3 regions of the Aeromicrobium sp. YIM 150415 genome follow, and region 2 is predicted to be linked to each of the others. Evidence: predicted binding sites of a transcription regulator. Region 2 holds the regulator's gene; each other region holds the start of a gene.
What was found. Region 2 encodes HrcA, which represses chaperone genes, less so after heat shock. Its sites were predicted from a motif close to TTGGCACTCGNNNNNNNCGAGTGCCAA; they were not measured.
Positions count from the first base shown of each region.

Region 1: the regulator HrcA is predicted to act here: its motif matches at 1,632-1,658, upstream of groES (co-chaperone GroES).
Region 3: the regulator HrcA is predicted to act here: its motif matches at 4,970-4,996, upstream of groL (chaperonin GroEL).

Region 1 is NZ_JAERWM010000002.1:69,369-76,346, reverse strand. It holds gene JL108_RS01100 (STAS domain-containing protein) at 1-272, opposite strand, end outside; gene JL108_RS20360 (PP2C family protein-serine/threonine phosphatase) at 290-1,462, opposite strand; gene groES (co-chaperone GroES) at 1,746-2,039, shown strand; gene groL (chaperonin GroEL) at 2,126-3,727, shown strand; gene JL108_RS01080 (diiron oxygenase) at 4,046-4,954, shown strand; gene JL108_RS01075 (diiron oxygenase) at 5,033-5,938, shown strand; gene JL108_RS01070 (4Fe-4S binding protein) at 5,957-6,978, shown strand, end outside.
Region 2 is NZ_JAERWM010000001.1:90,204-97,181, reverse strand. It holds gene JL108_RS00530 (long-chain fatty acid--CoA ligase) at 1-176, shown strand, start outside; gene hemW (radical SAM family heme chaperone HemW) at 218-1,363, shown strand; gene JL108_RS00520 (DUF3097 domain-containing protein) at 1,458-2,300, opposite strand; gene JL108_RS00515 (hypothetical protein) at 2,290-2,718, opposite strand; gene hrcA (heat-inducible transcriptional repressor HrcA) at 2,781-3,809, shown strand; gene dnaJ (molecular chaperone DnaJ) at 3,835-4,992, shown strand; gene JL108_RS00500 (histidine triad nucleotide-binding protein) at 5,165-5,509, shown strand; gene JL108_RS00495 (PhoH family protein) at 5,699-6,694, shown strand; gene ybeY (rRNA maturation RNase YbeY) at 6,709-6,978, shown strand, end outside.
Region 3 is NZ_JAERWM010000004.1:191,548-198,525, forward strand. It holds gene JL108_RS02615 (ATP-binding cassette domain-containing protein) at 1-554, opposite strand, end outside; gene JL108_RS02620 (sugar ABC transporter substrate-binding protein) at 616-1,671, opposite strand; gene JL108_RS02625 (ROK family transcriptional regulator) at 1,859-2,995, shown strand; gene groL (chaperonin GroEL) at 3,218-4,849, opposite strand; gene JL108_RS02635 (hypothetical protein) at 5,017-5,202, opposite strand; gene JL108_RS02640 (cold-shock protein) at 5,251-5,454, opposite strand; gene JL108_RS02645 (ubiquitin-like small modifier protein 1) at 5,792-6,070, opposite strand; gene thrC (threonine synthase) at 6,102-6,978, opposite strand, start outside.

The DNA of each region.
Region 1 (6,978 bases), on a different contig from region 2:
AGCTCCATGGCCAGCCGGACTTGATCGCTCGCTCCGCAGACGCGCAGCGGAACGTCCCCGGCATGCGCGATCCGCTGTGCTCCCGCCAGGGCGCCCAGCCCCGAGGAGTCGATGAAGGCGAGGCCGGCGAGGTCGATGACCACCAGCTGATCGCCGGCGTGCAGGGCCGTGGTGACCGCATCGCGGAAGGCTCCCGTCGATGCCATCGTCAGACGTCCCCGGGGGCGCAGGACGGTGGCCCCCTCGACGCGGTCGACGCCGATCTCGAACACGTGCTCTCCCAACCCGTTCAAGGATGACGCTGGACGATGATGACCGTAACGTCATCGAGCGGAGGTCGCTCAGTGGCCAGGTCCAGGATCGTGTCGATCGCCTCGGCGTCCGTGGACGGCCGGACGAGGGATTCGACGGCCTCGGGCCAGCGGACCGGGTTCTCCACGAGGTCGAGGACTCCGTCGCTGACACACACGAGCCGGTCGCCCGGCAGGAACTCCACCTGGTGTTCGCGGCGTTCCCGGCGCCGCAGACCCAGCGGAGGATCGTCGCCGGTGAGGCGCTCGCGTTCGCCGGTCGCCCGCAGGAGCAGCGCCAGCCCGAAGCCCGCATCGGCGTAGCGGAGCCGATGGGTCCGCGTGTCGGCGGACAGCTGGAAGACGGTGACGAAGGCCCCCGACCGGTCCAGCTCGTCGGCCAGCTGGGTCTCCGCTCGCTGTAGATATCGGCCGAGATCCATGCCCTCGGTCACCGATTGGATCGCGCCACGCAAGGCGCCGTGGACTGAGGAGCCGAGGAGCGCCGCCGCCGTGCCCTTGCCCATGACATCGGCGAGTCCGGCGTGGAGGACGTGGCCGTCGGCGCCGTAGTCGAAGTAGTCTCCACCGACATTGAGCGCGGCGGCGCAGCGTCCGGTGACCGACCAGTCGCCGATCCGCAGCGGACGGTCCGGCAGCAGCGCCGTCTGCGCCGCTCGGGCGCGCCCGGACTCGGCCTCGGCGAGCAGCTCGCGTTGTGCCCAGGCCGCGAGATCGCTGAACTCGGCGACCTGGGCGGCATCGAACTCCCGGGTGCGTGTGTCGAAGACGCAGAACGCGCCGATGACGGTGCCTCCCGGCTCGGTGAGCGGGTAGCCGAGGTAGAAGCGGATCGCCGGGTCGGCGCGCACGGCGGGAAGGTCACGGAACCGGGGATCGCAGGTGGCGTCGGAGGTCGTGACCGGACCGGAGGTGTCGAGGACGTGCTGGCAGAAGGTGTGCTCGCGGGGAATCGACTCCGGGAGGTCTCCGGAGCCGCCGGGAATGAAGACGCGGTCGGCGTCGAAGACGGTCACCGCGGAGCTCGGCACGTCGAACATGCGCCGGGCGATACGGGCGATACGGTCGAGGACCGGAAGCGAGCCGCGTTCGGGGAGCCCGAGGATGTCGACCACGCGCTGTCGCCGCTCATCGGCGGACACGATCGTCACCGGGGCTCCTCTCGCCTCGTCAGGACCGGACGGGAGGCACGCGGTCCGGCGAACCTGTGCATCAGTCTAACGATGTCGCCCCATCTCAGGGCCGATACCAGGAAAAGATGCGGTGCCGCCACGGTTAGCACTCTCTTGGTGTGAGTGCCAAGGTTTGCTATCGTCCTCTTTAGCACTCGGGTAGTCTGAGTGCCAGTTCCATCGGTGGCCCCGACCCCCGCGACGGCGTGGCCACCGGACACCTCAATTCGTAGCAGTAACCGTCGAAAGGGGAGGTCGACCAGTGTCGGTCACCATCAAGCCGCTCGAGGACCGCGTCGTCGTCAAGGCGCTCGAAGCCGAGCAGACCACCGCGTCCGGTCTCGTGATTCCGGACACCGCCAAGGAGAAGCCCCAGGAGGGCGAGGTCGTGGCCGTGGGCCCCGGCCGCGTCAGCGACAACGGCGAGCGCGTCCCGGTCGATGTCGCCACCGGCGACAAGGTCATCTTCAGCAAGTACGGCGGCACCGAGGTCAAGTACGACGGACAGGATTACCTCATCCTCTCCGCCCGCGACATCCTCGCTGTCGTCTCCTGATCCAGTGCTCCGGCGTCGTCCCTCGGGGCGGCGCCGGAGCCGCATTCGCCCCCTGAATCCTTCAGTAGAAGAGGTCTGATCCTTCTATGCCCAAGATCCTGGAGTTCGACGAGGATGCACGCCGCGCGCTAGAGCGCGGCGTCGACAAGCTCGCCGACACCGTCAAAGTCACCCTCGGCCCCAAGGGCCGCTATGTCGTGCTCGACAAGAAGTGGGGCGCTCCCACGATCACGAACGACGGCGTCTCCGTCGCCCGTGAGATCGAGCTCGACGACCCCTTCGAGAACCTCGGCGCACAGCTCGCCAAGGAGGTCGCCACCAAGACCAACGACATCGCCGGCGATGGCACCACCACCGCCACGGTGCTCGCTCAGGCGATGGTCCACGAGGGCCTGCGCGCCGTGGCCGCCGGAGCCAACCCGGTCGGCCTGAAGCGCGGCATCGAGGCGGCCGTCGAGGCCGTCACCGCCGAGCTGCGTAACCGTGCCCGCGATGTCGACGATGTCGCGGACATGACCGCGGTCGCCACCGTCTCCAGCCGCGACGGTCACATCGGCGAGCTGATCGCCGATGCCTTCGACAAGGTCGGCAAGGACGGTGTCATCACCGTCGAGGAGTCCAACACCATGGGCACCGACCTCGAGTTCACCGAGGGCATGCAGTTCGACAAGGGCTACCTGTCGCCCTACATGGTGACGGACACCGAGCGCATGGAGGCCGTGCTCGACGACCCGTACATCCTGGTCAACCAGGGCAAGATCTCCGCGGTGCAGGAGCTGCTGCCGCTGCTGGAGAAGGTCGTTCAGGCCGGCAAGCCGCTGTTCATCATCGCCGAGGACATCGAGGGCGAGGCGCTCTCGACCATCGTCGTGAACAAGATCCGCGGCACCTTCACCTCGGTCGCGGTCAAGGCCCCGGCCTTCGGTGACCGCCGCAAGGCGATCCTCCAGGACATCGCGACCCTCACCGGCGCCACCGTGGTGACGCCCGATGTGGGCCTCAAGTTGGACCAGGTCGGCATCGAGGTGCTCGGCACCGCGCGCCGTGTCGTGGTGACCAAGGACAACACCACCATCGTCGACGGTGGCGGCGACCAGGCCGAGGTCGACGGCCGCGTGGCCCAGATCAAGGCCGAGATCGAGAACACCGACTCCGACTGGGATCGCGAGAAGCTCTCGGAGCGTCTCGCCAAGCTCGCCGGCGGCGTCTGCGTCATCCGCGTGGGTGCGGCCACCGAGGTCGAGCTCAAGGAGAAGAAGCACCGCATCGAGGACGCCGTCTCCGCGACGCGCGCCGCGATCGAGGAGGGCATCGTCCCCGGCGGCGGTTCGGCTCTCGTCCACGCTGTGGGCGTGCTCGACGACGGCCTCGGGCTCAGTGGCGACGAGGCCGTGGGTGTGCGGATCGTCCGCAAGGGCGCCGACGCCCCGCTGGAGTGGATCGCCCGCAACGGCGGCGCCTCCGGCGAGGTCGTGGTCTCCAAGGTCCGCGAGAGCGGCGACGGCTACAACGCGGCCTCGGGCGAATACGGTGACCTGCTCGCGCAGGGCATCCTCGACCCGGTCAAGGTCACGCGTTCGGCGCTCGCCAACGCGGCCTCGATCACCGCGATGCTGCTGACGACCGAGACCCTGGTCGTCGACAAGCCCGCCGAGGAGGACGACGAGCACGCTGGACACAGCCACTGATCGTCGCCAACTGGCACGTACAGGGCCCGGAGCTTCGGCTCCGGGCCCTGTCGCGTTCCGGCCCTTCGTCTCCCTCGGGTGGGCGGTGAGCTTCGCACGTCTCGCCCGGGTGGGCGGTGGGTTACGCACCTCTCACCGCCTCGGAGAGGTGTCTATCTCACCGCCCTCGGCGTTGAGGGGTGCCTATCTCACCGCCCACCTGTCGCGTGCTCGGCCGCGTGCTTCCGCCCCGCCCGCGGAGGGGTGACGGCACTCGCGGATGACGACTGCCATTTTCGATGTTACATTGATAGTGTCACATCGAGAGGATGATGCGCGATGACCGCAACGGCAGTGGATTTCCGCCAGCAGATCGACCCGGATGGCACGCTCGAGCGCTTGCTCGAGTCCTCGGCCAAGCTGTCCTATGACCCGGACCAGGAGGTCGACTGGCAGGCCCCGCTCGACCCGACCAAGTACGGGCTGAACCCCGAGTGGTCCACGCTCTACGGCACGCGTCTGTGGAGTGAGATGAGCGAGGAGCAGCGCATCGCGCTGACCCGCCACGAGGTCGGCTCGATCATGAGCACCGGCATCTGGTTCGAGATGATCCTGCAGCAGATGATCCTGCGCGATCAGTACTGCGGTGTCTACGCGGGCTCGGAGTTCCAGTTCGCGCTCACTGAGATCGCCGATGAGTGCCGTCACTCGCTCATGTTCGCCAAGACCTGCACCAAGATGGGTGTCCCGCACTACAAGCCGAAGCGCTACGTGCAGGAGCTCGCGCGCGGACTCAAGACCGTCGCCGGCGGCGAGGTCGCCTATGGGGCGATCCTGGTGGCCGAGGAGATCCTCGATGTCATGCAGCGCGACTGGATGCGCGGCGACAATGTGCTCGACGAGGTCCGCACCACGAGCAAGATCCACGTGGTCGAGGAGGCGCGGCACATGAAGTTCGCGCGGCACGAGATCCGTGAGCACCTGGCCGGTGCGAGCCCGATGCGTCGCAAGGCCAGCGCGGCGGTCATCGCCGGCGGGGCGAAGTTCGTCGTCGAGTCGATGGTCAGCGACGAGGTGTACGCGAATGTCGGCCTGGATCGCAAGCGCGCCGTGGCCGAGGCGAAGGCCAATATGCACCACCAGAACCTCATGCGGATGAGCTGCGTGCACCTCATGGACTTCTTGTCCGAGGCGGGCTTGCTGACCCCCTATGCGATGCGGCTGTACCGCAGCGTCCACATGCTCTGACCGTGACGAGCGGCACGTGACACCCACCACACTGCATGTTACATTGTCGGTGTCATATTGCTGCGAGGGAGGCACACCATGACCATCGCTCCGGAGAATTTCCGCGCCACGCTCAACGACACCGAGCTGGAGCGCCTGCTCGAGTCGTCCGAGCAGCTGTCGTACCAGCCCGATGACGAGATCGACTGGGACGCTCCGCTCGACCCGACCAAGTACGGGCTGAACCCCGAGTGGTCCACGCTCTACGGCACGCGTCTGTGGAGTGAGATGAGCGAGGAGCAGCGCATCGCGCTGACCCGCCACGAGGTCGCGTCGATCATGAGCACCGGCATCTGGTTCGAGACGCTCCTGCAGCACCTCATCCTGCGCAGCCAGTACTCCGCCCCCTACGGTGGCTCGGAGTTCCGTTGGGCGCTCACCGAGATCGCGGACGAGTGCCGCCACTCATTGATGTTCTCCAAGACCTGCGCCAAGCTCGATGCCTCGGACTATCGTCCGCAGCGATACGTCCACGAGCTCGCTCGACTGCTCAAGAACGTCGCCAATGGCGAGATCTCGTACGGCTGCATCCTGGTGGCCGAGGAGATCCTCGATGTCATGCAGCGCGACTGGCTGCGCGGTGAGGATGTGCTCGACGAGGTCCGCACCACGAGCAAGATCCACGTGGTCGAGGAGGCGCGTCATATGAAGTTCGCGCGCATGGAGATCGTGGACTACCTCAAGGGCGTTTCGCCGACCCGCCGCCGGGTCAGCGCTTATGTCATCGCCGCCGCGGCGACCTTCATCGTGCGCGAGATGGTCAGCAAGGACGTCTACGCCAATGTCGGCCTGCCGCGCGAGCGGGCGATCGCCGAGGCCAAGGCCAACACCCATCATCACAACCTCATGCGGATGAGCTGCGTGCACCTCATGGACTTCCTGTCCGAGGCCGGTCTGCTGACCCCCGCGGCGATGCGGATGTACCGCAGCGTCCACATGCTCTGAGCCAGGAAGTCCCCTCACATGGCCTACGCGATCACCCAGAGCTGCTGTAACGACGCCTCCTGTGTGTCGGTGTGCCCGGTGGACTGCATCCATCCGACACCCGATGAGCCGGACTTCGGCACGACCGACATCCTCTATGTGGACCCCAAGGTCTGCATCGACTGCGGTGCCTGTGCCGACGCCTGCCCGGTGTCGGCGATCAAGCCGGTCGACGTCCTGCGCGGCGGCGAGGAGGTCTTCGCGCAGCTGAACGCCGAGTTCTACGCCGAACGGCCCACGCGTGTCGCGCCCGCGACGCACACGTGGGAGGAGATGGGCGCCGTCGTCGATCGCCCGCTGCGGGTCGCGGTCGTCGGCACCGGGCCCGCCGCCTCCTACGCGGCCCGGCATCTGCTCCTGTCGACGGACGCGCGCGTGACGATGCTCGACAAGTCGCCGGTCCCCGGCGGACTGGTGCGCGGGGGAGTCGCACCGGATCACGCCGAGACGAAGGCCTTCGCGAATCTCTTCGACTGGGCGTACCGGCACCCGCGCACCTCGATGTACATGAATGTGGAGGTCGGCGCGGACGTCACCCACGAGGAGTTGTTGCAGTACCACGACGCCGTCATCTACGGCGTCGGTGCGCGACTGGATCGTGCCCTCGGCGTCCCCGGCGAGGACCTCCCGGGCGTCTTCGGCGCGCCGGATGTCGTCGGTTGGTACAACGCGGCCATCGACGTCCCCGCCGAGTCGATCCGCCTGGGCGGGGAGCGCATGGTCGTCGTCGGCAACGGCAATGTGGCCCTCGACGTCGCGCGGATCGTGCTCTCCGAGCCGGCATCGTTGCGGCGCACCGACATGGCCGATCACGCGATCGACGAGGTCGAGCGCTCGGCGATCCGCGAGGTCGTCCTGCTCGGGCGTCGGGGACCGGAGGTCGCGGCCTTCACCCGCCCGGAGCTGCTGATGATGCCCGAGGGCATCGATGTCGTGGTCGCCCGTGACGAGGCCACGGAGGCCGCACTCGACGTTGCGGAGCCGGGGTCCAAGGCAGCGCT
Region 2 (6,978 bases):
AGGGCTACGTCAAGGAGCTGAATTCCAAGCTCAACCAGTGGGAGACGATCAAGAAGTGGGCCATCCTCGATCACGATCTGTCGATCGAGTCCGGGGAGATCACGCCGAGCCTCAAGGTCAAGCGTCGCGTCGTGGAGGACAACTACAAGGACATCCTCGACGGCTTCTACGCCTGACGCCTGAGATCAGCGTCGCCCCCAGCCAGTAGGCTGGTTCCGTGACCGCCGAAGGAGCGACCGCCAGGGAGTGGGGTCGCTCCTTCGGCTTGTATCTGCACGTGCCGTTCTGCGATGTGCGCTGCGGTTACTGCGATTTCAACACCTACACGTCCGATGAGCTGGGGGAGGGCGCTACCCGCGCGCAGTACGCCGACTCGGCGCTCCGGGAGATCGACCTGGCCGCCCGGACGACCGGCCCGCGCGAGGTGGACACGGTCTTCGTCGGCGGTGGCACGCCGACCCAGCTCGCCTCGGCCGAGCTCGTGCGGATGCTGCGGGGGATCGACGACGCCTGGGGCCTGGCCCCGGATGCGGAGGTCACCACCGAGGCCAATCCCGACAGCGTCACGCCCGCATCCCTGGCGGAGTTGCTTGAGGGCGGTTTCACCCGGATCTCCTTCGGCATGCAGTCCGCTGCCCCGCATGTCCTCGCGATGCTCGACCGCACGCACGACCCGGCCAATGTGCCGCGGGCGGTGCGATGGGCGCGCGAGGCCGGCTTCGAGCAGGTGAGCCTCGATCTCATCTACGGCACGCCCACCGAGTCGATCCAGGACTGGCGGCGCAGCGTGGAGGAAGCGCTGTCGATGGAGCCCGACCATGTCAGCGCCTATGCGCTCATCGTCGAGGACGGCACGGCCTTCGCCCGCAAGGTGCGTCGTGGCGAGGTGACGATGCCCGATGACGACGAGACCGCCGACAAGTATCTGCTCGCCGACGACCTCTTCGAGCAGGCGGGTCTCGGCTGGTACGAGTTGTCGAACTGGGCACGCGACGACGACGCCCGGTGCCGCCACAACCTCGGCTACTGGTATTCCGGCGACTGGTGGGGCATCGGCCCCGGCGCGCATTCGCATCTCGACGGCGAGCGGTGGTGGAATATCAAGCATCCGGCGGCCTACGCGCAGCGGCTCGCGTCCGGCGGATCGCCGCGGGCCGACGGCGAGACCCTCGACGAGGACATCCGCGCACTCGAGGACGTCATGCTGCGCATCCGGTTGCGTGAGGGCATCGAAACGAGGGCGTTGGCGGGAGACCCCGCTCCGATGATCGCCGAGGGTCTGCTGACGGCGCAGGACGATCGCGTCGTGCTCACCCGCGAGGGTCGCCTCCTGGCCGACCACGTCGTCCGCCGACTCACCTGATGCACCGCATCCCAGTTGTGGCCAGTTGTGGCCCGTTTTCGGATCGGAGAACGGGCCACAACTGGCCACATCTGGGAGGTACGGTCCTGGCGTCTCAGTCGGTAGGCAGCGTGGCGAAGTCGATCAGTTCCTCGACGCGGCCGAGGAAGGCCGGTTCGAGGTCGGTGTAGCTGTCGACCCGGCTCAGGATGTGCTTCCACGCGCGAGCGATATCCGCCTGGTCCTGGTGCGGCCAGCCGAAGGAGGCGCAGATGCCCTTCTTCCACTCGACCGAGCGGGGGATGGTCGGCCATGTCTCGATCCCGAGCCGTTCGGGCTTGACCGCCTGCCAGACGTCCACATACGGGTGCCCGACGACGAGGACATGCGGCTGTCCCGAGAGCTGCTCGGCGATGCGCGATTCCTTCGAGCCCGGGACCAGGTGGTCCACCAGTACGCCGAGGCGGCGCTCGTTCGTCGGCGCGAAATCGCGCACGATCGCCGGCAGATCGTCGATGCCACCGAGATACTCCACGGCCACACCCTCGGCCCGCAGGTCGTCTCCCCAGACCTTCTCGACGAGCTCGGCATCGTGACGTCCCTCGACGTAGATACGACTCGGCAGCGCGACCTTGGCACGGGTGTCGACCGCGATCCGCGAGCCGGAGGCGGTGCGGGTCGCCTTCTGCGGCGCGGCGCGGACCGGGGCCACGAGCACGACGGGCTTGCCCTCGAGGAGGAAGCCCGGGCCGAGCGGGAAGGTGCGGCGCGTGAGGTGGCGGTTCTCGAGCTCGACCGTGCCGAGATCGCGTTCGACCTTCATGATCTCGCCGACGAAGCCGCTGGTGGCCTCTTCGACCACGAGTCCCAGGTCGGCCGGCTGCTCGGTGGAGCGCCCACGCGGGGGCTTGCGCCAGTCCCCGCCGAGCACATCGGAACCGTAGCGGTCAAAGGTCATGGACGACCTCCAGCAGTCGTTGGTGGAAGGACTCGATCTCGTCCTTGGAGCCGCTGTCGAGGGTGGAGTCGGCGATGAGGCCCAGGGCGAGGTCGACCGCGGCCGGCCAGCTGTCGGGGACATCGGCAGAGGGGGCCTCGGGCGCGATGAGGGCGCCGAGCGCGACCCGCGGTGGTTCGCCGGGGAGCGTCACGACCATGACGAGCTCGCCGCCCGCCGGGCCGTCGCCGAGATAGGAGACCTCCACGAAGGCGTCGCCGACCTGCGCGGACCACACCCCGACCAGCGAGCCGCCGCGAGACTCGTGCGCGATCCGCTGCCCGTCCGGTGTCGTCACGGCATAGGGGGTGTAGGTCAGCACGTCATCGCCGGAGGTGACCGTGATCGCTCCGTCGGGCCGTATGTTGAGCTCGGTCATCTGGCTAGACTGGCACTTGACCATCGAGAGTGCCAGCGCGACACGGGGAGGTGACCGCGATCATGTCGGAGGAACGCCGGCTGGACGTGCTCCGCGCCATCGTGGAGGACTATGTCGCGACCCAGGAACCGGTGGGGTCGCGCGCGCTGGTCGACCGGCACCATCTCGGCGTCTCGCCGGCCACTATCCGCAACGACATGGCCGCCTTGGAGGACGAGGGGTACATCACCCAGCCGCACACCAGCGCGGGTCGCATCCCGACCGACAAGGGTTACCGGATGTTCGTGGACCGGCTGGCGACGGTCAAGGCGATGTCGCCGGCCGAGCGCCGCGCCATCGAGACCTTCCTGGCCGAGGCCCTGGACGTCGACGATGTGGTGCGCCGCAGCGTCAAGGTGCTGGCGCAGCTGACCAATCAGGTCGCGATCGTCCAGTACCCCTCCCTGACGCGCTCGACGGTGCGTCACGTCGAGGTCGTCGCGCTGGACGGCGCGCGGGTGCTGCTGGTGGTCATCACCAGCAGCGGACGCGTCGAGCAGCGCATCGTGGAGCTGGTGGAGACACCGAGCGAGGACCTCCTGTCGGATCTGCGCGGACGGCTGGTGCGCGCCACGGTCGGCCAGCGCCTGCCGGAGGCGGCGTTGCGGCTGGCGGAGCTGATCGACGGGGTCGATCCGCGTGACCGCCCGATCGTGACGAGTATCGTGACGACGCTGAGCCACACGCTGTCGGGGGAGCGCTCCGAGGAGCGCATCGCCGTCGGCGGCACGGCGAATCTGGCGCGTTTCGGTGCCGACTTCGACACCGCGATCCGTCCGGTGCTCGAGGCGTTGGAGGAACAGGTCGTCCTGTTGAAGCTGCTCGGCGAGGCGACCCGCGGCCCGGGTGACGCGGCACAGGTGCGCATCGGGATGGAGACCGGGCACGACGGCCTGTCCGGTACGGCGGTGGTCTCGTCGGGTTATGGGTCCGATGCGGAGATCCTGGCGCGGCTCGGTACCGTCGGACCTACGCGCATGGACTATCCGGGCACGATGGCCGCCGTGTCGGCCGTGGCCCGTTACGTCGGACGAATCCTCGCGGACGGTTGATCCCGCGATCGGGTGAGAGAAGGACATGGCACAGGACTACTACGCACTGCTGGGTGTCTCGCGTGATGCGAGCGCCGAGGAGCTGAAGAAGGCTTATCGCAAGGCCGCGCGGCGGCTGCATCCGGACGTCAACGACGCTCCGGATGCCGCCGAGCAGTTCAAAGAGGTCTCGCTGGCCTATGAGGTCCTCGCGGATCCGGACAAGCGAGCCGTCTACGACCGTGGCGGCGATCCGCTCTCCAGCGGCGGCATGGGCGGCGGCTTCGGCCAGGGTGGCTTCAACTTCGACGACATCATGGACGCCTTCTTCGGCCAGGGCGGCGCGAGCCGCGGGCCCAAGTCGCGGGTCCAGCGCGGATCCGACGCGTTGCTGCGCGTGGTGGTCACGCTTCCCGAGGCCGCCTTCGGCGTGACCCGCGAGCTCAAGGTCGACACCGCGATCGTCTGTCTGCTGTGCAACGGGTCTGGGGCGAGCGAAGGCTCCGAGCCCGTCACCTGCGGCACCTGTCACGGACACGGCGAGGTGCAGTCGGTGCAGCGTTCGCTGCTCGGTGATATCCGTACGGCTCGGCCGTGCCCCACCTGCCGTGGTTTCGGCACGATCATTCCCGACCCGTGCTCGGAGTGCGGGGGCGACGGACGCGTCCGGGCTCGTCGCACGATCTCGGTCAACATCCCCGGGGGCGTCGACGACGGCAACCGCATCCAGCTCGCCGGGGAGGGCGAGGTCGGCACGGGCGGCGGCCCTGCGGGCGATCTCTACGTCGAGGTTCGCGTGCAGCGGCACGAGGTGTTCACCCGCCAGGGGGATCAGCTCGCGTGTCAGATCGCCGTTCCCATGACGGCCGCCGCGCTGGGCACCCGCATCGAGATCCCGACCCTGGAGTCCGAGCGTCCCGATCTCGGGGACGTGCCGGCCACGGTCCCGATCGACATCCCCTCGGGGACGCAGTCGGGCGAGACGGTCACGGTGCGCGATCAGGGGGTCCAGCGGCTGCGCGGCAGTGGACGTGGGGACCTGACGGTGCAGGTGATCGTCGAGACCCCGAACGACCTCGACGATCGCCAGCGTGAGCTGCTCGCCGAGCTCGCCTCGCTGCGCGAGGAGGAGCGCCCCGAACCGGTGGTCGGTCACTCGCATCGTCACGGCGTCTTCGGCCGCATCCGCGACGCCTTCAAGTGACCTGGCCTGGACCCCTCCCGTGGGCGGTGAGTAGGCGTCCTTTTCCGCTCAGGAGCGGTGGGGGGGGGTGGGGGGGGGGTGGGGGGGGGGGGGGGGGGCCGCCCCCCCCCCCCCCCGCCGCGGGGGCGATGGAGTAGTCGGCGGAGGGTCGCGGCCACCCTAGACTGACCGTATGGCTGCTGACTGCGTGTTCTGCAAGATCGTCGACGGACAGATCCCGGCCGAGGTGATCGCCGAGTCCGAGCACACCATCGCCTTCCGGGACATCAGCCCCAAGGCGCCGGTGCACGTGCTGGTCATCCCACGTGAGCACGAGCCCGATATCGCGAGCCTCGCCGAGGCCTCGCCGCTGGTGGCCGCCGAGCTCCTCGCGCAGTCGCGGGCCATCGCCAGTCAAGAGGGGTACGAGGACTACAACCTGGTCTTCAACACCGGCGCGAATGCCGGCCAGACGGTCTTCCACGCGCACGCGCATGTGCTCGCCGGGGTCGACGTCTCCAAGCTCTTCCTCGCCTGAGCGCGACGGTGGCGGTAGATCGTCAACCTTTCGTCCCCGTCGGCGGTAGATCGTCAACCCCATCGGCCGCGGATAAGGTTGATGGTCTACCGCCACCGTCGAGGTGACGTTGATGAGATACCGCTACCTCGGGACGTGGGACTCTGTAGCGAGACGCCTGTCGGCGCGACAGCGTAGACTGGCACCTGTATGACTGATGACATCAAGGCTCGCCACGTGTTCACCGTGCCGTCGAGCGTTCCCGCCGTGGCCCTGTTCGGCCCGGCCGATGAGTTCCTGAGACTGGTCGAGGATTCCTTCGATGCCCGCGTCCACGCCCGCGGCAATGAGATCACCGTCGAGGGCGACCCCGCCGAGGCGGCGCTCGTCGAGCGCCTGCTCGATGAGCTCGTCACGATCCTGCGCACCGGCCAGGCTTTGAGCCGCGAGACGGTCGAGCGCAGCATCTCGATGCTGCGTACCGAGACCCAGGAGCGGCCCGCCGAGGTGCTGAGCCTCAACATCCTCTCCAGCCGCGGCCGCACGATCCGTCCCAAGACCCTCAATCAGAAGCGCTATGTCGATGCGATCGACAAGCACACCATCGTCTTCGGTATCGGCCCGGCCGGCACCGGCAAGACCTACCTGGCGATGGCCAAGGCCGTGCAGGCGCTGCAGGCCAAGGAGGTCACGCGGATCATCCTCACGCGCCCGGCCGTCGAGGCGGGGGAGCGGCTCGGGTACCTGCCCGGCACGCTGAGCGAGAAGATCGACCCGTACCTGCGTCCGCTCTACGACGCCCTGCACGACATGCTCGACCCGGAATCGATCCCCAAGCTGCTCACCAGCGGCGTCATCGAGGTGGCCCCGCTCGCGTACATGCGCGGCAGGAGCCTGAACGACGCCTTCATCATCCTCGACGAGGCGCAGAACACCACCGCCGAGCAGATGAAGATGTTCCTGACCCGCCTCGGCTTCGGTTCCAAGATGGTCGTCACCGGCGATGTCACCCAGGTCGACCTCCCCGGTGGTGCCACCAGCGGCCTCCGGATCGTCGAGAACATCCTGGGCGATGTGCGCGACATCCACTTCTCCCGGTTGACCAGCAACGACGTCGTCCGGCACAAGCTCGTCGGGCGCATCGTCGCCGCCTACGACCAGTACGACGCGGGGCGGCGCGACGATGCCGGCCGCGAGCGTGCCTGAGCGGGTGGGTGACGGTGAGCGTTGACGTCCTCGACGAGTCCGGCGAGGGCGTCGACGTCCTCGATCTCACCCGGCTGTGTCGCTTCGTGCTCCGCCGGATGCGGCTGCACCCGCAGACCGAGATGACCATGCGACTGGTGGATGCCGACACCATCGCCACGCTCAATGAGCAGTGGATGGGCAAGAAGGGCCCTACGGATGTGCTCTCCTTCCCGATGGACGAGCTGACCCCGGGCCGCGAGGAACCCGATGAGGACGACGATCCGGGGTATCTGGGCGACATC
Region 3 (6,978 bases), on a different contig from region 2:
AGCACCTCGGCGGTCTGCGCGACGCCGAGAGCGGCCGTCGGCTCGTCGAGCATGATGACCTTGGGCTCGCCGACGAGGCTGCGCGCGATCGCGACGGTCTGCCGCTGACCGCCCGAGAGTGAGGCGATCGGGATGCGCACCGACGGGATCTTGGCGCTCAGTTGACGCAACAGGCGCCAACTGCTCGCCTCCATCTCGACCTCGTCCAGCACGCCGCCGCTCGTCTTCTCCTGTCCCAGGAACAGGTTGGCGACCACATCGAGGTTGTCGGCGAGCGCCAGATCCTGGAAGACCGTGGCGATCCCCAGGTCCTTGGCCTGCTTCGGTCCGTTGACCGTCACCGTGCGGCCGACGAAGACGATCTCGCCCTCGTCGGGTTGATAGACGCCCGACATGATCTTGACGAGCGTCGACTTGCCGGCGCCGTTGTCGCCCACGAGGGCGACCACCTCTCCCGGTCGCACCTCCAGGTCGACCCCCGAGAGCGCTTGGACGGCACCGAACCGTTTGCCGATGCCCGACAGCGCGAGCACGGGAGCTGTCGTGGTCGTCATCGAGTGTCCTCCTCGATCGTCGCGGTGGGTGGGCGGGAGCCGAGCAGCTCCCGCCCACGGATCACTGGAGTCCGGCGGACTGGCACGCGTCGGCGTACTCGGTCGTGCAGATGTCGTCGACGGAGTAGAACTTGTCCTTGACGACGGTGTCCTTGACGTTGTCCTTCGTCACCGAGATCGGCTCGAGGATGTAGGAGGGCACGCCCTCGAAGTCCGTCGTGTCGGAGGGCTTGTCACCATTGACGAGGTCGACGGCCAGCTGCGCCGCTTGATCGGCCTCGGTCTTGATCGGCTTGTAGACGGTCATGTACTGCTGTCCGGCGAGGATCCGCTGGATCGCGGCGAGCTCGGCGTCCTGTCCGGTGATCGGCGGGAAGTCCGTCACGCCCGCGGCCTTGAGCGCCGCGAAGACACCGCCGGCCTGGCCGTCATTGGCCGCATAGACACCCGCCAGCTGCGAGGGGTCGATGTTGTTCAGCTGGCTGCTGGTGAACTTCTGCGCGTTGTCCGGGCTCCAGTCGGGATTGTCGTACTCGGCGAGCACGTTGAGACCGCTCTTGTCGATGACGCTGTGTGCACCCTTCTTGAACTGGGCCGCGTTGGGATCGGTCGGGGAGCCGTTGAGCATGAGGATGTCACCGGTGTCGCCGGTGGCCTTGACGAGCGCCTCGCCCTGCATCTCGCCGACTCGTTCGTTGTCGAAGGAGATGTAGTAGTCGGCACCCTCGATGAAGCGATCGTAGGCGACGACCGGCACGTCTGAGGACTGAGCGGACTTCACGATGCCGGTGGCGGCCTTGCCGTCGACCGGATCGAGGACGAGCACGGAGGCGCCGTCGGTGATCGCCGACTCGGCCTGCTGCTGTTGCTTGGATGCATCCTGATCGGCGTTGAGGTAGTTGACCTTGCAGTCGCTGCAGAGCTCCTTGACCTTGGCCTCGAAGAGCGGCTTGTCGAAGGACTCGTAGCGAGTGGTCTTGGTCTCCGGCAGCAGCAGGGCGATGGTCTTGCCACCATCGCCGGAGTCGTCGGAGCTGTTGGCGCCACAGGCGGCCAGGCCGGCCACCGAGACGATGGCGACGAGGCCGTACACGGCGGTGCGGCGATAGCGGTTCACGGGATCCTCCACGAATGAGCACTGATGGGGATGTCGAGTGCGATCCAGATCACATCCGACGCACGCCAGTGTGCTCCGCTTCACCGTTTGTCGTCAAGAGTTGAAGATAAATATCATCTGAGACGCCTAATTCTCGTTTTTGTGTTCACTACTTGACGTCATTGAGTCGGGCCGTCACAGTAGCGGCATGACCGGCCGCCACACCACCGCCGCCCTGCGCGCACGAAACCGTCGTCTCGTGTTCGACACGGTGCGACGCGGGGGCGAGGTCAGTCAGGCGGAGATCGCCCGGCGGACCTCGCTGGCACCGGCGACCGTGTCCACCCTCGTGCGCGAGCTCGAACGCACGGGACTCGTCGATGTCGTGGCTGGCGCCGGCCGGCGCGGCGCGGTCGTCCGCATCGACCGATCCGCCGGGCTCGTCGGGGGTATCGACTTCGGCCACGAGCATGTGCGGGTGTGCCTCGCCGATCTCGGCGGCACCATCCTGTGCTCCGAGACCCAGGCCTTCGCCGATGACCACGACTACCGCGATGCCCTCAAAGTCGCCCACGAGCTCCTCGACCAGCTGCTCGACGCCCACGACCCGTCGTTGACGCTGCACGCGCTGGGCGTCGGCCTGCCCGCACCGATCAGCGATGACGGCATCATCAACTCCGGCTCGATCCTCCCGGGCTGGGTAGGAGTCCATGCCGCTGCCGCGGTGGAGGAGCGCTTCGGCGTGCCGGTGCGCGTCGACAACGATGCCAATCTCGGTGCCCTCGCGGAGTTCACGCACGGCGCGGGGGGCGAGGTGCGGACGATGGCCTACCTCAAGGTGTCCTCGGGCATCGGCGCCGGTCTCGTACTCGACGGCCAGGTCTTCCACGGCGGCCTCGGCACCGCCGGAGAGCTCGGCCACCTGACGATGGACGAGGACGGACCGCTGTGCCGGTGCGGCAGCCGCGGCTGCCTCGAGGCCTACGCCGGGGGCGCCTCGCTGGTCGAGCAGTTCAGCACCTTCGCGACCGATCTCACCGTCCACGAGTTCGTGTCACGAGCTCTCGACGGCGACCTCGGCGCGCGCCGCCTCATCGAGGACGCCGGCCGTCACCTCGGCCGGGCCGCCGCGACGCTCGCGCAGATCGTCGGCCCGGAGCTGATCGTCGTCGGCGGCGACCTGGCCGAGGCGGGTGAGCTGCTCCTCGATGGGTTGCGCGACGGCCTGCGGCGACACGCGCTCGAACCCATCGCTCAGCGCACGCACGTCGCCCGCGCCACGCTCGGCGACCAGTCGTGTGCGGCTGGAGCGGTCCTCGCCGCGCTCGACGCCCTCGACGTCTGACCGCGCCCCGGAGCCCGCTCGCCTCCCCGGTGGCGGTATCTCAGCAACGCTATCTCCCCGGTGGCGGTATCTCAGCAACGCTATCCGGCCTCGATGACGTTGCTGGACTACCGCCACCGGATGCGTCACGTTGACCAGCTACCGCTACCACCTGGTGGCGGTGTGGAGAACGACGAAGGCCCCCGGCGATGCCGGGGGCCTTCGTGGTGGAACGGGACTTCGTCAGAAGCCCATGCCGCCCATGTCACCCATGTCCGGGGCGCCACCGCCGGCCGGAACGGGCTCCGGCTTGTCGGCGACGACGGCCTCGGTGGTGAGGAACAGGGCCGCGATGCTGGCCGCGTTCTGCAGCGCCGAGCGCGTGACCTTGGCCGGGTCGAGGATGCCCTCGGTGATCATGTCGACGTACTCGCCGGTGGCCGCGTTGAGACCGTGACCGGCCGACAGGCCCGCCACCTTCTCCGCCACGACGCCACCTTCGAGGCCGGCGTTGATCGCGATCTGCTTCAGCGGAGCCGAGGCGGCCGAGCGCACGATCGCGGCACCGGTCGACTCGTCGCCCTCGAGCGACAGCTTCTCGAATGCTGCGGCCGTGGCCTGGACGAGCGCCACGCCGCCACCGGCGACGATGCCTTCCTCGACGGCCGCCTTCGCATTGCGAACGGCGTCCTCGATGCGGTGCTTGCGCTCCTTGAGCTCGACCTCGGTGGCCGCGCCGACCTTGATGACGGCCACGCCGCCGGCCAGCTTGGCGAGACGCTCCTGGAGCTTCTCACGGTCGTAGTCCGAGTCGCTGTTCTCGATCTCGGCCTTGATCTGGGCCACCCGGCCGTTGATCTGCTCCTGGTCGCCGCCACCCTCGACGATGGTGGTCTCGTCCTTGGTGGTGACGATCTTGCGAGCGGTGCCGAGCAGGCTCAGGTCGGCGTTCTCCAGCTTGAGGCCGACCTCCTCGCTGATGACCTCGCCACCGGTGAGGATGGCGATATCGGCGAGCATGGCCTTGCGGCGGTCGCCGAAGCCGGGGGCCTTGATGGCGACCGACTTGAACGTGCCGCGCATCTTGTTGACCACGAGGGTGGCCAGGGCCTCGCCCTCGACGTCCTCGGCGATGATGGCGAGCGGCTTGCCCGACTGCATGACCTTCTCCAGGACCGGAACCATGTCCTTCACGGAGCTGATCTTGCTGTTGACGATGAGGATGTAGGGATCCTCCAGCACCGTCTCCTGACGCTCAGGATCGGTGACGAAGTAGCCCGACAGGTGACCCTTGTCGAAGCGCATGCCCTCGGTGAGCTCGAGCTCGAGGCCGAAGGTGTTGCTCTCCTCGACGGTGATGACGCCTTCCTTGCCGACCTTGTCCATCGCCTCGGCGATGATCGTGCCGACAGTGGAATCAGCGGCGGAGATCGAGGCGGTCGAGGCGATCTGCTCGGTCGTCTCGATGTCCTTGGCCATCTCGTGCAACTGCTCGATGATGGCCTCGACGGCGGTCTCGATGCCCTTCTTGAGGCTCATCGGGTTGGCACCGGCGGCCACATTGCGCAGACCCTCGCGCACGAGCGCCTGGGCAAGCACGGTGGCCGTCGTGGTGCCGTCACCGGCGACATCGTCGGTCTTCTTGGCAACTTCCTTGACGAGCTCGGCGCCGATCTTCTCGTACGCGTCCTCGAGCTCGATCTCCTTGGCGATGGACACACCGTCGTTGGTGATCGTGGGGGCGCCCCACTTCTTCTCCAGCACGACGTTGCGGCCCTTGGGGCCAAGCGTCACCTTGACGGCGTCGGCGAGCTGGTTCATGCCCCGCTCGAGGCCGCGGCGCGCTTCCTCGTTGAATGCAATGGACTTGGCCATGGTGTGCGTATCTCCCACACAGGTTGATAGGGCAGACCGGGCGATGCCCGCGACGGACGACCGGCGTCGACGCCGAACCCTTCTCGACGCCACAACCGGCCTCATCGGACCGATCCATAACTAGCACTCTCACTATACGAGTGCTAATCAACGTGGCGCAACGCAGGTCAGCGAGAGTCGTGTTCGTGGTCCTGCGTGTCATCGACCGAACGGCGAGGACCGAAGATGAGGACGATGGCCAATCCGACCACCGGGCCGATCAGCAGCCACCAGGGGCTGTCCAAGGCGAGGAATCCGACCGACCCGAGCAACAGCCCGACGATCGCGCCGATACCGATCCACTCGTCATCCATGCGGACAGCCTAGTGGCCTGTCGCCCCGACGTCCGGTGCGCCGGAGAATCAGACGGTCGGCGAGACGCCCTGGGCCTCACGGCCCTTGGGCCCGTCGATGACCTCGAACTCCACGGACTGGCCGTCGTCGAGGGTCTTGAATCCCTCGACGGCGATCTTCGACCAGTGGACGAACACGTCATCGTGTCCATCGACCTCGATGAAGCCGTATCCCTTCTCGGGATTGAACCACTTGACGGTGCCCTGCACCATGAGCTTCCCACCTTGCTGTAGCTCTGGGCCCCGTCTGGACCCCGTGCGATTCAGCGTAACGCCGTGCCCTCGCCACGCGCTATGCCCCATATGTTCGTTCTCGCTGGGCGGACACAGGCCCGTCGGCACGTGCTCGGCGATCGAGTAGTGAAGGCCGGCCACGGCCGACGCAATGGAGCCAGCACATCAGGGGCCTAGCCGTCACGGAGCGAGATCACCCCACCCGACGTGGTCTCGATACGGCTCGCGCGCTGAGCGCACTCCCCTACTCGACCACCGAGGGTTCAACAGCCTCCCGCTACAGCGGGGCTTCGCCCCTCATTTGCCCTACGTCAGCTCAACAGCCTCCGGCCACAGCGGGGATGATGGAGATCTGGGTGGTGTCGGGGGTGGGGGTGTCGAGGCCGTCCGCGAAGCGGACATCCTCCTCGGCGACGTACACATTGACGAAGCGACGCAGCTTGCCGTCCTCGTCGACGATGCGCGCCTTGATCCCCGGGTACGACGTCTCCAGCGACTCCAGCACCTCGGCGAGCGTGGCGCCGTCGGCGTTCACCTGGGACTCGTCACCGGTGTAGGTGCGCAGGATGGTGGGGATACGAACGGACACGGACATGCGGAACTCCTCGGATACAGGGTGTGCGGTCTCAGGCGATGCCAGCAGCGGCGAAGGCGTCGTAGGTCGGGGCGATCGTGGCCCGCGGGCCCACCGCATCGCTGACGGCATCGAGCGTCTTGAGCCCGTGACCGGTGTTGATGACGACGGTCTCGGCCTCCGGGTCCAACTGCCCCGTCTCCACGAGCTTCTTCAGCACCGCCACGGTGGTGCCACCGGCCGTCTCGGTGAAGATCCCCTCGGTGCGCGCGAGCAGCACGATCGCCTCACGGATCTGATCGTCGCTCACCTGCTCGACGCTGCCGCCGGTCTGCCGGGCGATGTCGAGCACGTAGATGCCGTCGGCCGGATTGCCGATGGCGAGCGACTTGGCGATCGTGTCGGGCTTGACCGGGCGGATCGCGTCCACCCCGTCGGCGAAGGCGGTCGCCACCGGCGAGCAGCCCTCCGCCTGCGCGCCGAAGATCTTGTAGGGCTTGTCCTCGACGAGACCGAGCTCGATCAGCTCGGTGAAGGCCTTGTGCACCTTGGTCAGCTGCGAGCCTGAGGCGACCGGGATCACGACCTGATCGGGGAGCCGCCAGCCGAGCTGCTCGGCGATCTCATAGCCCAGCGTCTTGGAGCCCTCGGCATAGAACGGCCGGACATTGACATTCACGAAGGCCCAACCCGGGTCCTCGCCGGCGATCTCGCTGGCGAGCTTGTTGACATCGTCGTAGGTGCCGTCGACCGCCACGAGATTCTCCGTGAACACCGCGGAGTTGACCTGCTTCGGGGTCTCCAGGTTGCTCGGGATGAACACGACGGTCGGGATGCCGGCCCGGGCGCCCGCGGCCGCGACAGCATTGGCGAGGTTGCCGGTCGACGGGCAGGCGAAGACGCGGCTGCCGAGCTCACGGGCGGCGCTC